DNA from 2 places in the Mesorhizobium sp. M0678 genome. Region 1 is predicted to be linked to the other one. Evidence: riboswitches for the same ligand, from Rfam matches in the RefSeq annotation. Region 1 holds a riboswitch; the other holds the start of a gene.
What was found. Region 1 has a riboswitch for cobalamin ahead of NKI29_RS30130 (CbtB domain-containing protein). Riboswitches for the same ligand answer to the same signal wherever they lie in the genome.
Positions count from the first base shown of each region.

Region 1 (5,558 bases):
GTGAAGCGTCCGCGCACCACGCCGACGACCGCGCCGAGCACCAGCCAGAACACCAGATTGGTCAGCGTCACCGCCACCACGAACTGGTGGTGCAGGCCTTCCGGGATCGCCGTCTCGAAGCTATCGGGCTGCGGCGCGCCGACGATATGCGGCGCAACGATCAACGCCACGGCAAGAGCCACCAGCGGCAGCGATCTGCGGAAGACGATAAGGCCGAGACCGGCCGCTGTCGCCACCACTGTTGCCCACCACCATAACTGGCGTTGGACAAGGTCGGCCGCCGGCATCGCCGGCAGTTCCGGCGGCAGGCCGAGGCCCGGCGCCAGCGTGAATGCGGCAAAGCCGGCCAGCCCCCAGAACAGGCCCTGGCGCCAATTGCCGATGCCGCCGGCGAATTCCGAAACCGCAACCAGGACCAGCGCAAAGCCGATGCCGGTGACGATATTGGCAACGACGCTGAAGCCGAAGCGTTCGAAACCGTCCGCCGGCGCCCAGCCTTCGTCTTCCGCCGGAGCCATTGCTTCAGCCGGTGCCGGCGCGGCGCTGCTCATAGCCGTCATGCCCGCGGCGTTTTCAGCCGGTGTCGCAGGTGCCGCGGCATGGTCATGGCCGCCGCCGGCCTGTTCGTAGACTTCCGCCTTTAGGATGAGCGGCACCGTGGCATAGGCTTGCATGCAGGCGAGAGCCACGCCGGCCACAAGCCCTGCGATCGCCGCGATGAACACGACGTTGCGAAACAGTGTCATGATGTCAGCCCCTTGTTAGTGGCAGGGAAAGCCCATCGAATGGCGATAGTCGTGCGCGGCATTGTGGACCGCATCGATATGCGAGAAGCCGACAAAGCCCATGACGAAAATGCCGAGGAATGCAGCAAGCGCCAGCTGCATGAGACGCGACTGCGAGGAGGCGGAAGCGCCGAGCGAAACGGAAGCGGTATTCATGTCTTGTCCTTTCGCCCTCCACCCGAGGGCATAGAAGTCAGTTTCCTGTCGCCGGCAGGTCTCCTGGCTCGCGGATCAGCGCCCTTCCCCACCTTCCCGAAGGCGAACCTTCAGTGGCATATGGAGAGGACTACCGCACACAGTTGCGGGGGCAGCCACGGCATTGGGCAAACAACTTGCCCTCACCGCATTCCCTCTTGGTTCCAAACGGAACCGACGACATCAGCGACTATAGGCAGAATCGCCGCGCCCGGCAAACCAAATTCCGCCGGATCGTGTGGCGAATGCGCCGCCTCGCCAAGCCCGGTCGGCCGGCGCCGCGATTGACAATTTTCGCAGCCGGGTGTCGGCTGGCGGATGGGGAGGAAGCCGGCATGCAACCCAGCCCGAATGAGCGCGGTCCCTACAACGGCCTGACGCGGGCCGAGCCGACGCTGCCGTCATCAGCCTATTGGGACATCGCGGCCTATCAGCGCGATCTCGAGGCCATCTGGTATCGCAACTGGCTGCTCGTCTGCCGCGAGGCCGACCTTGCCCAGCCGCTGGCTTTCAGGACGTTCCGCATAGGCACGCAGGAGGTCGTCGTGCTGCGCGACGAGACCGGCGAGTTGCGCGCCTTCCACAACACCTGCCGGCATCGCGGCTCGCAGCTTTGCCAGCAGAGCGAAGGACGGCTGAAGGCGCGGTTCATCACCTGCCCATACCATGCCTGGTCCTATTCGCTGCACGGCGATCTGGTGCGCGTGCCGTCGAAATCGCTGCCGGACGGCTTCGACAAGGCCGATCATCCGCTCTACCGGGTCGCGCTTTCGGTGTGGCGCGGTTTTGTCTTCGTCAATCTGGCGGAAGACGCTGCCGGCTCGGCTGAAACATCCTTCGATCCGGCATCCGGCAGCCTCGCCAACTGGCCGTTGGAAACGCTGCTGAGCGGCCATGTGCTGCGCAAGGTGATAAACTGCAACTGGAAGGTATTTTGGGAAAATTTCAACGAGTGCCTGCACTGCCCCGGCGTCCACAAGGACCTGTCGCGGCTGGTGCCGATCTATGGCCGCGGCCTGATGGGCCGGCACGACGACCCCGAATGGGCGCGCCACGCCGACAATGACGCGCCGGAATTTGCCGGCGGCTTGCGGGCCGGGGCCGAAACTTGGTCGCGCGACGGGCGCGTCCACGGCTCGGTCTTTTCCGGCCTGACGCCGGGCGAGCGTGCCGCCGGGCAGACCTATGCCACCAGCATGCCGTCGATGTTCGTCGTCGGCCATGTCGACTATGTCAGGACCGTGCGGCTGGTGCCGCTTGGGCCGGAGCAGACCGAACTTACCGCCGAATGGCTTTTTTCGCCCGAAGCGCTCGCCGATCCGGCCGCGGATATCGACAACATCGTCGCCTTCGGTACCCAGGTGCTGGAGGAGGATGCTGATATCTGCGAGGTCAACCAGATGGGCCTGCGCTCGATGCGCCACAAGGCCGGCGTACTGATGCCCGAGGAATACGACTTGCACCGCTTCCACAACTGGGTGCGCGAGCGCCATGCGGCGCTCGAACATCAAAGCGATTTGGGCAGATAGCGCCAGGTGACGAAGCCTCAGGCCGCCGCCAGCAGGCCGAGTGTCGCGAAAACCGCGCCCAGTCCGAAAAACGCCAGCACGCCGGCCAAAGGCTTTCCGGCTTTGGCCTAAAGCAGCTCTGATGCCGACCGGTACCAACGCGACGCAAGGCCCTGCTTCTTTTGACGGTGGCAACCGTGATAGTCGTCTTGCCGGGGCTGAACCAAGACAGCGAGACCATGAGCATCGACACGCCGACCGCAGCCGTTCAGGATCAACCGAAGTCGAAGCGCATCGCCGCTATCGACATTGCACGCGGCATCGCTTTGCTTGCCATGGCGAGCTATCATTTCACCTGGGACCTCGAATTCTTCGGCTACACCGATCCCGGCCTCACCGCCTTCGGCTGGTGGAAAATCTACGCGCGCTGCATCGCCTCGAGCTTCCTGTTCCTGGTCGGCATCAGCCTCTATCTCGCCCATGGCAAGAAAATCCGCTGGACCGGCTTCTGGAAGCGCTTCGCCATGGTTGCCGGGGCAGCGCTCGCAATATCGCTGGTCACCCGCATCGCCACGCCCGACGGCTTCATCTTCTTCGGCATATTGCACGAGATCGCGCTCGCCAGCCTGCTCGGCCTGGCGTTCCTGCGCCTCCCGGCGCTGCTGACGCTTGCCGTGGCGGCCCTCGTTATCGCTGCGCCTTTCTACCTGCGATCCGAGCTTTTCGATCATCCGGCTTTGTGGTGGGTCGGCCTGTCGGCGACCAACCCGCGCTCCAACGACTACGTTCCGCTGCTGCCCTGGTTCGGCGCCGTACTTGCCGGCATCGCGGTTACCAAGCTCGCCGCCACCTCCGGCGCGCTGACGCGGCTGTCGGCCTTGGCGCCCGGCCGCTGGGCAAATCCGCTGGTCTTCATCGGCCGGCACAGCCTTGCCTTCTATCTGATCCATCAGCCGGTGCTGATCGGCTCGGTCTGGCTGTTTTCGCAATTCATGCCGGCGCAGGCCGAAACCAGGGAGGTGAGTTTTCTGAAATCCTGCCAGATATCCTGCGAGCAGGCACGCGACACCGAGTTCTGCTCCAGCTATTGTGCCTGCATGCTGGACACTCTCCAGGGCGAAGCCTCGCTTGACCGGCTCTACAGCAACGACCAGTCCCCGGAGTGGAAGGCGCATATTGGCGAGCTCGCCGGCACCTGCACCGCCCAAACCGAGGCGGCGGAACCGGGAACGCGCTAATCGAGGGAGGACAATAATGAGCGACAGTCACCCGAAACCCGTGCAGCAAAATCCTGGGCAGCCGAGGCTGGGGCACATCCCATGGCCGCCGCTGATCTATATCGCCGCCATCATCGTCAGCGTCGCGCTAGGGCTGTTCTATCCGCTACCGTGGATCGGCGATCTTCTCGGCGACATCCTGTTCGCCGCCGGCCTTGTGGGGTTGGTGGCGGTTGCCGCGCTCTGGTTCACGGCAATCCGCACCATGATCCGCGCCAAGACGACGCTCAACCCGAACGGCGTGCCTGACCATCTGGTGACTACCGGACCCTTCGCCGTCAGCCGCAACCCGATCTACCTCGCCAACACGCTGCTGCTGGTCAGCCTCGCCTTTGTCACTGGGATCGCCTGGTTCCTGCCGCTGGCGGTCATCGCGGCGTTCCTGACGCAGAAGCTGACGATCGAGAGCGAGGAGAAGGTGCTGACGGCCAAATTCGGCAAGAAATACCGGGACTACGCCAAAAGGGTGCGGCGCTGGATTTGAGCCGGCGCTGACGCCACGCTCATGTGGTGACGCCGAGTTCCACCAGCCGCTCGACGCAGGATTCCTCTGCCTGATCGAGCTCGGCCAGCGTCTCTTCGAGGTCGCGGCGTTTCTGGCGCAAATCCTCGCGCTTTTCCTCGATGCGCTTGATCATCAATTTGAGTTGGCCGACCTCGCCGGGCGGCTCCCTGTACATCTGGATGATTTCGCGGATCTCGTTGATCGAGAAGCCGAGCCTCTTGCCGCGCATGATCTGGCGGATGAGATGCCGGTCCGACGGACGAAACAGCCGAGTGCGGCCGCGTCTTACTGGCTGCACCAGCCCTTCGTCCTCATAGAAGCGCAACGTCCGCGTCGACACGTCGAATTCGCGGGTCAGCTCCGTGATTGAATAATATTCCCGCATCGTCACTCCAATGCCCCGGCCACGCCGCGAGTTCCAACTGGCCGGCGCCGCCGGCGCCCAGGCGCGTACCAGAATCGGCGGACAAGGCACCTTCAAAGCCTCGCATGGCATTTACGTAAAAGTCAATTGAGGTGACGTTCAGCGCACGCCGAACCACCATGTGGCGAGCCCGAGAAAGGCAAAGAAACCGACGACATCGGTGACCGTGGTGACGAAAACCGCCGAAGCCACAGCCGGATCGATCTTGAAGCGGTCGAGCAGCAGCGGGATAAGGATGCCCGCCAGAGCCGCCACGAACATATTGATGATCATCGCGGCCGCAATGATGCCGCCGAGATTGCGATCGTGGAACCAGGCAGCAGCGACGAGGCCGATCAGGATGGCAAAGATGATGCCGTTGATGAAGCCCACCCCGATTTCGCGGCGGATGATGCGGCCGGCATTGTAGATGTCGAGGTCCCTGGTCGCCAGCGCCCGCACCGTGACCGTCATGGTCTGCGAGCCGGCATTGCCGCCCATGCCGGCGACGATCGGCATCAGCACCGCCAGCGCCACGATATGCTCGATGGTGCGGTCGAACAGGCCGATCACCGAGGCCGCCAGGAAAGCCGTCAAAAGATTGACCAGCAGCCAGGGCACGCGCGAGCGCGAGGTCGAAAAGATGCTGTCCGAGAGTTCTTCGTCGCCGACGCCGCCCATGCGCAGCAGATCTTCCTCGGCCTCCTGCTGGATGACGTCGACGACGTCGTCGATGGTCAGCACGCCGACCAGCCGCTCGTTCTCGTCGACGACGGCGGCAGACAGAAGATCGTATTGTTCGAATTCGCGTGCCGCCTCCTCCTGGTCCATGGTGGCCGGGATGGCATGCCTGGTCTCATGCATGACCTCTTCGACCTTGACCGA
Region 1 is NZ_JAMYPT010000030.1:33,524-39,081, reverse strand. Features, by position in the region: gene NKI29_RS30135 (CbtA family protein) at 1-746, opposite strand, end outside; gene NKI29_RS30130 (CbtB domain-containing protein) at 762-941, opposite strand; cobalamin riboswitch at 978-1,174, opposite strand; gene NKI29_RS30125 (aromatic ring-hydroxylating oxygenase subunit alpha) at 1,316-2,509, shown strand; gene NKI29_RS30120 (heparan-alpha-glucosaminide N-acetyltransferase) at 2,728-3,726, shown strand; gene NKI29_RS30115 (methyltransferase family protein) at 3,743-4,249, shown strand; gene NKI29_RS30110 (MerR family transcriptional regulator) at 4,269-4,655, opposite strand; gene mgtE (magnesium transporter) at 4,794-5,558, opposite strand, start outside.

Region 2 (5,558 bases), on a different contig from region 1:
TTGATCGACACGAGGCGCGCCGAACTGCTCTACAGCCGCATGGGCCCGGCCATCGAAGCCTCGGGCGGCAGCGCCGGCAACACGGCGGCGGGCGTTGCCAGCTTCGGCGGCCGCGCCGCCTTCTTCGGCAAGGTCTCGAACGACGCGCTCGGCGAAATCTACGCGCATGACATCCATGCCCAGGGCGTCGCCTTCGACACCAGGCCGCTCAGCGGCGAGCCACCGACGGCGCGCTCGATGATCTTCGTCACGCCGGACGGCGAGCGCTCGATGAACACCTATCTCGGCGCCTGCGTCGAGCTCGGCCCGGAGGCAAGGCGTCGGGCGCCGCGGTCACCTATTTCGAGGGCTATCTGTGGGACCCGCCGCGCGCCAAGGAGGCGATCCGGCAGACGGCGAAGCTCGCCCATGCCGCCGGGCGCGAAGTGTCGATGACATTGTCGGACTCGTTCTGCGTCGACCGCTACCGCGACGAATTCCTCGATCTGATGCGCTCCGGCACCGTCGACATCGTCTTTGCCAACAGCCACGAGATCAAGTCGCTCTACCAGACCGCGTCCTTCGACGAGGCGCTGGCGCAGATCCGCAAGGATTGCAAGATCGCCGCCGTCACCCGCTCGGAAAAGGGCTCGGTGATCGTGCGCGGCGACGAGACCGTGACCATCAATGCGAGCAAGATCCGCGAGCTGGTCGACACCACCGGCGCCGGCGACCTCTACGCCGCCGGCTTCCTCTACGGCTACACGCAAGGCCGCAGCCTCAAGGATTGCGGCGATCTCGGCTCGCTGGCGGCCGGACTGGTCATCCAGCAGATCGGCCCAAGGCCACGGCAGAATCTGCGCCGAGAGGCGGAGCAGGCGGGATTACTGTAGGTGGCGAGCCAAGAACCAGCTGCCCACCCTCCTTAATCCAGCCCGAGCCTTTTCTTCAGTTCCGCATTCTCCTTGCGGAGACGATCGGCAAGCAGGCTCTTTAGCCGCTTGTTTTCTTCCTCGAGCGCGACGAGATCCTTCAGCCCGTCACTGTCCGCCGCCGGCGCCGCCGCCTTCTTCCAAAGATAATATGTCTGTTCCGAGATGCCGGCTTGCTTCACCGCGCTCTTGAGAGTAGCGCCGCCGCCGATCGAGGTCTCGATCTGCGCCAGCTTCTGGGCACGATCCTTCGCGGAGTAGCTCTTTCGGCCTGTTCGCGCTGACGGCGGTGCTTCAGTGGTCGCGGATATCGGCTTGGCGCCCTCCTTGCGGGCAGGCGCGCTCGCCTCAGCTTCTGGCTTCCTCGACCGCCGCGCTCTCGTCTTCGGTTTTGGCGTTTCCGCTTTGTCTGCCGGTGCGCTATGAACTACTGCTGACTCGGTTTCCAGGGGATTGGCCATGAAATGCTCCACTCGCGGTTTGTGCAAAGGTTCAGCATCAAGGGCCACTACAGTAGAGTCAACAAGCTGACGATTTAACGGCTCGACTTCCTTTGTTGTCTCGGCCATCGCCGCGGCGATGTCGAAATTGCCCCAGATGGAACGTGCGGATTTTTCATAATTGCGCTTTTGTTTGACTTCCACGGTGAATGGTCGCGTCTGCCGCCTCATAGTTCCTTCCTGAATAGGAGAATGAAGTCGCCGCTCGAATTTTTGGCGCTTCCTGCTTAGCGCGGAGCATTATCGTATAGCCGCTCAACGGGCAAGTGATGCCGGTCTTCGGTGGCTGACCCATCTGGGGAGATTTGAGCGGCTTCGCGCGTCCTGCGCATGCCTGTAAGGCCGCCAAGTTTTCTGGGTTAGCAGGCGCGCCACTGTGGCAGCTTGGCTTGTACGGCGAGGCCATGGTTGAGTGAGGCGAAACAAATCCAGCCCCGCGCTCGATCCCGAAGCTTCCCACAATGGCGAAGAGAACATCTTCACTCGTACCTTTTCAGCACAAGACCTTCCGTTCGCTATGGTCGGCTGCACTCGTTTCGAACCTTGGCACCCTAGTGGAAGGTGTGGCGGCGGCTTGGCTGATGACCAGCATCGCCACCTCCCATGGAATGGTGGCGCTCGTCCAGTCATCGACCACCCTCCCCTACATGATCTTCTCGCTCGCGGCGGGAGCGCTCGCGGACAACTTTGACCGTCGCCGGAGTTGACTGCGCAACTGCTGATTGTCTGCGTATCCGCCTTCCTGGCGTTCCTGACCTATGCGGGGGAAATGACACCCTGGATCCTTCTGGGTCTCACCTTCCTGATCGGCTGTGGTTGGGCATTGCACGATCCCTCTTGGCAAGCCTCGATGGGGGATATCCTGCCTCGCGAACACCTGCCTAGCGCGGTTGCGCTCAACGGCATGAGCTACAATCTCATGCGCAGCATCGGGCCGGCGATTGGCGGCCTAATCGTGGCCACAGCCGGTGCGGCCTTCGCGTTCCTCTTTAACGTCTTTTGCTACTTCGCTCTGATCGCTGCGCTGTTGCGGTGGAAAGCGGTACGGGCACGACAAGCGCTGCCGCGGGAGGCTTTCGGCAGTGCGATGGCGGCGGGCTTCCGTTACGTGCTCTTGTCGCCGAACCTTCTCAAGGTGATGTGCCGGAGTTTCATTTTCGGCCTCACCGCCGTTGTCATTTTGGCTCTCCTGCCGTTGGTCGCTCGCGAACAGATCAAAGGGACCGCAGTCACCTACGGCGTGATGCTCGGCTTCTTCGGCCTGGGAGCGATTTGCGGCGCGCTCCTCATTGGGCGGGTCCGAGAAGTTCTCTCCAACGAATGGGTCATTCGCGGTGCGTTCTTTATACTGGCGATCAGCTGCTTCTTTCTGGCATGGAGTGAGCACGTTTGGCTGAGCTGTCTCCTCCTCATGCCGGCCGGTGCGGCCTGGATTCAATCATTCTCGCTGTTTAACGTCACAGTGCAGCTTTCGGCGCCGCGGTGGGTGGTTGGACGCGCCCTGTCTCTCTATCAGACGGCCACATACGGCGGCATGGCGGCGGGAAGCTGGCTTTGGGGCGAACTGGCGGATGTCCAAGGTGTTTCGGGAGCCTTCCTCGTCGCCAGCGTGGTTCTTGTGATTGGTGGACTGATGGGAATCGTTCTGCGTCAGCCGGATTTCGAAACGCTCAATCTGGATCCGACCAACAAGTTCAGCGAACCGACGCTGCAACTTGATCTGCGGCCACGAAGCGGTCCGATCATGGTGATGGTCGATTATCGTATCGATCAGAGAGATGTCCCAGAATTTCTCAGTGTGATGACATCGTGGCGAAAAGCCCGGCTGCGAGATGGCGCCAGACAATGGGCGTTGCTGCGTGACCTGGAAAAGCCCGAACTATGGACCGAGTGCTATCATGTGCCAACCTGGGTCGAGTATGTTCGCCACAACAACAGGCAGACCCAGGATGACGCCGAAATCGTTGCGCGCCTGGAAGCGCTGCACCGTGGCGATTGCCCGCCCAAGACGCATCACAAGATCGAACGCCAAACCGTGCGCGTGCACGACGATTTGCCGCTCAGGCCTCATTTGGACAGGACTTGAGCTGGCCCGTTGGTTTGAGCCGGTTACCTTGAGCCGGTGGGCTGCGAACAAGCAGGTCGAGACATTGGCCTCGATCACTTCGCAACACGCCGCTGCGCCGGGCCTCGGGTGCTCCCCTCGAAATCATTGTGTCGTATCACCGAGGGCATCACGGCCAACAGCTTCCTAGGCAACAGCCTCGCCATTGAGCCGAATATGGTCGCGAGCAGATCACCGACGAAGCGGTCGGAACCTCGGAGCCGAAGTTCGATGCCGAGGTGGCGTTCGCATGATGCGGGAAGCAGCACCACAGCGCTTGCCGGTATGTTTGCCGCCGGGAGCCGACGAACTCCTATCCTCCTGGACAAGGGCGCCGTGCGTCATTGATTTGATTTACCGGCCGCTCAAGGCTTCCACAGTTTTCGCTTTCGAGGCGACCTTTGGAACATGCCAACGGAAATTTAACATAACGACATAAACATTTCTTTATGCGGCGTTGACAAAGAAGCGAACTGTTGTAATTGTCTCCCGCGTCGTGGTTCTCCGTACGGCGCTGCCGCAGCGGAGCTAAGAGGGAAGCCGGTGCGATGCCGGCGCTGCCCCCGCAACTGTTAGCGGCGAGCCAACCCCACTCATGTCACTGAGGCGAATAGCCTTGGGAAGACGGGTAGAGGCTATGACCCCGCGAGCCAGGAGACCTGCCACGGCGAATTACGTCCACGGGCGGGGTGTCTCGGTGGCCGCTGCAGCCTGGCGTTCGTGCCGGCCTGCTAGCGCCTTCCTTGTCACCGACGCCCCAACCATCGGGGTCTGGCATGACTGTCTCTCAGCAAATTCCTGTAGCAACGCTCGGCGTGCCCCGCTTCGGTCGTCGGCGAGAACTGAAATTCGCGCTTGAAAGCTACTGGTCCGGAAAATCGTCCGCTGCCGACCTTCTCACGACCGCGAAGGCGCTCCGTGCCGCTAGCTGGGAGGAGCAGCACGATCGCGGCGTGTCGAAAATCCCGTCGAACGACTTCTCGCTCTACGACCATGTGCTCGACACCGCAGCCATGGTCGGCGCCGTTCCATCCCGTTACGGCTGGAATAGCGGCGAGGTTCCACTTGACATCTACTTCGCAATGGCGCGCGGCAACCAGGGTCAGACGGAGGATTGTGGACACGCTGGTCACCAGCAGGCGGCTCATGGGCCTGATGTAACCGCGATGGAAATGACCAAGTGGTTTGACACCAACTATCACTACATTGTGCCGGAACTCGACGATGATCAGACGTTCGCCCTCTCGTCGACGAAACCGGTCGACTACTTCCTCGAGGCTAAAGCTCTCGGCATTCACACACGCCCAGTCATCCTTGGACCGATCACCTTCCTCAAGCTGGCGAAATCGCCTGCCGAAGGATTCGATCCCATCGCGCTCCTGCCGAGGCTGCTGCCCGTCTACGAGCAACTCCTGCAGAGGCTGAAGCTGTCGGGAGCCGACTGGGTGCAGATCGATGAGCCAGCGCTTGTCCTCGATCTGAACCCGAACGAACGAGCTGCGTTCGAATTCGCCTATGGCCAGCTGTCAAAAGCCGCGCCCGAGTTGAAGATCATGCTGGCTACGTATTTCGGGCCGCTGGGAGACAATCTCGAAACCGCAGTTTCTTTGCCCCTGGCCGGGCTGCATATTGATCTCGTGCGCGCTCCCGAGCAGCTGGAAACGGTGGGTCGGCTCGCACCGAAGGATCTGGTGCTCTCGCTTGGCTTGATCGATGGCCGCAACGTCTGGCGTGCGAACCTGCCCGCCATTCTCGACCGCATCAAACCGATCGTCGCCGGCTGGCCCTTGGACCGCGTCGAGATCGCGCCTTCTTGCTCGATGCTGCATGTGCCGATCGACCTCCGCATGGAGACGGAACTCGACGCGGACATCAGGTCGTGGCTCGCCTTCGCGGCCCAGAAGACCGACGAGTTGGTGTTGCTTGCCCGGGCCCTGTCCCAAGGCAGGGATGCGGTGGCAGGCGCGTTGAAAGCGTCTGCGGAGGCTGCCGCCACTCGCGTGACATCCACGAAGATCCATGACCCGCTGGTTGAGGGGCGGA
Region 2 is NZ_JAMYPT010000029.1:40,005-45,562, forward strand. Features, by position in the region: partial or broken gene NKI29_RS29925 (adenosine kinase) at 1-872, shown strand, start outside; gene NKI29_RS29930 (transposase) at 905-1,582, opposite strand; partial or broken gene NKI29_RS29935 (MFS transporter) at 1,873-3,497, shown strand; cobalamin riboswitch at 3,996-4,196, shown strand; partial or broken gene metE (5-methyltetrahydropteroyltriglutamate--homocysteine S-methyltransferase) at 4,292-5,558, shown strand, end outside.
Region 2: it holds a riboswitch for cobalamin, as region 1 does, so the genes downstream of both, metE (5-methyltetrahydropteroyltriglutamate--homocysteine S-methyltransferase) here and NKI29_RS30130 (CbtB domain-containing protein) in region 1, are expected to answer to the same signal.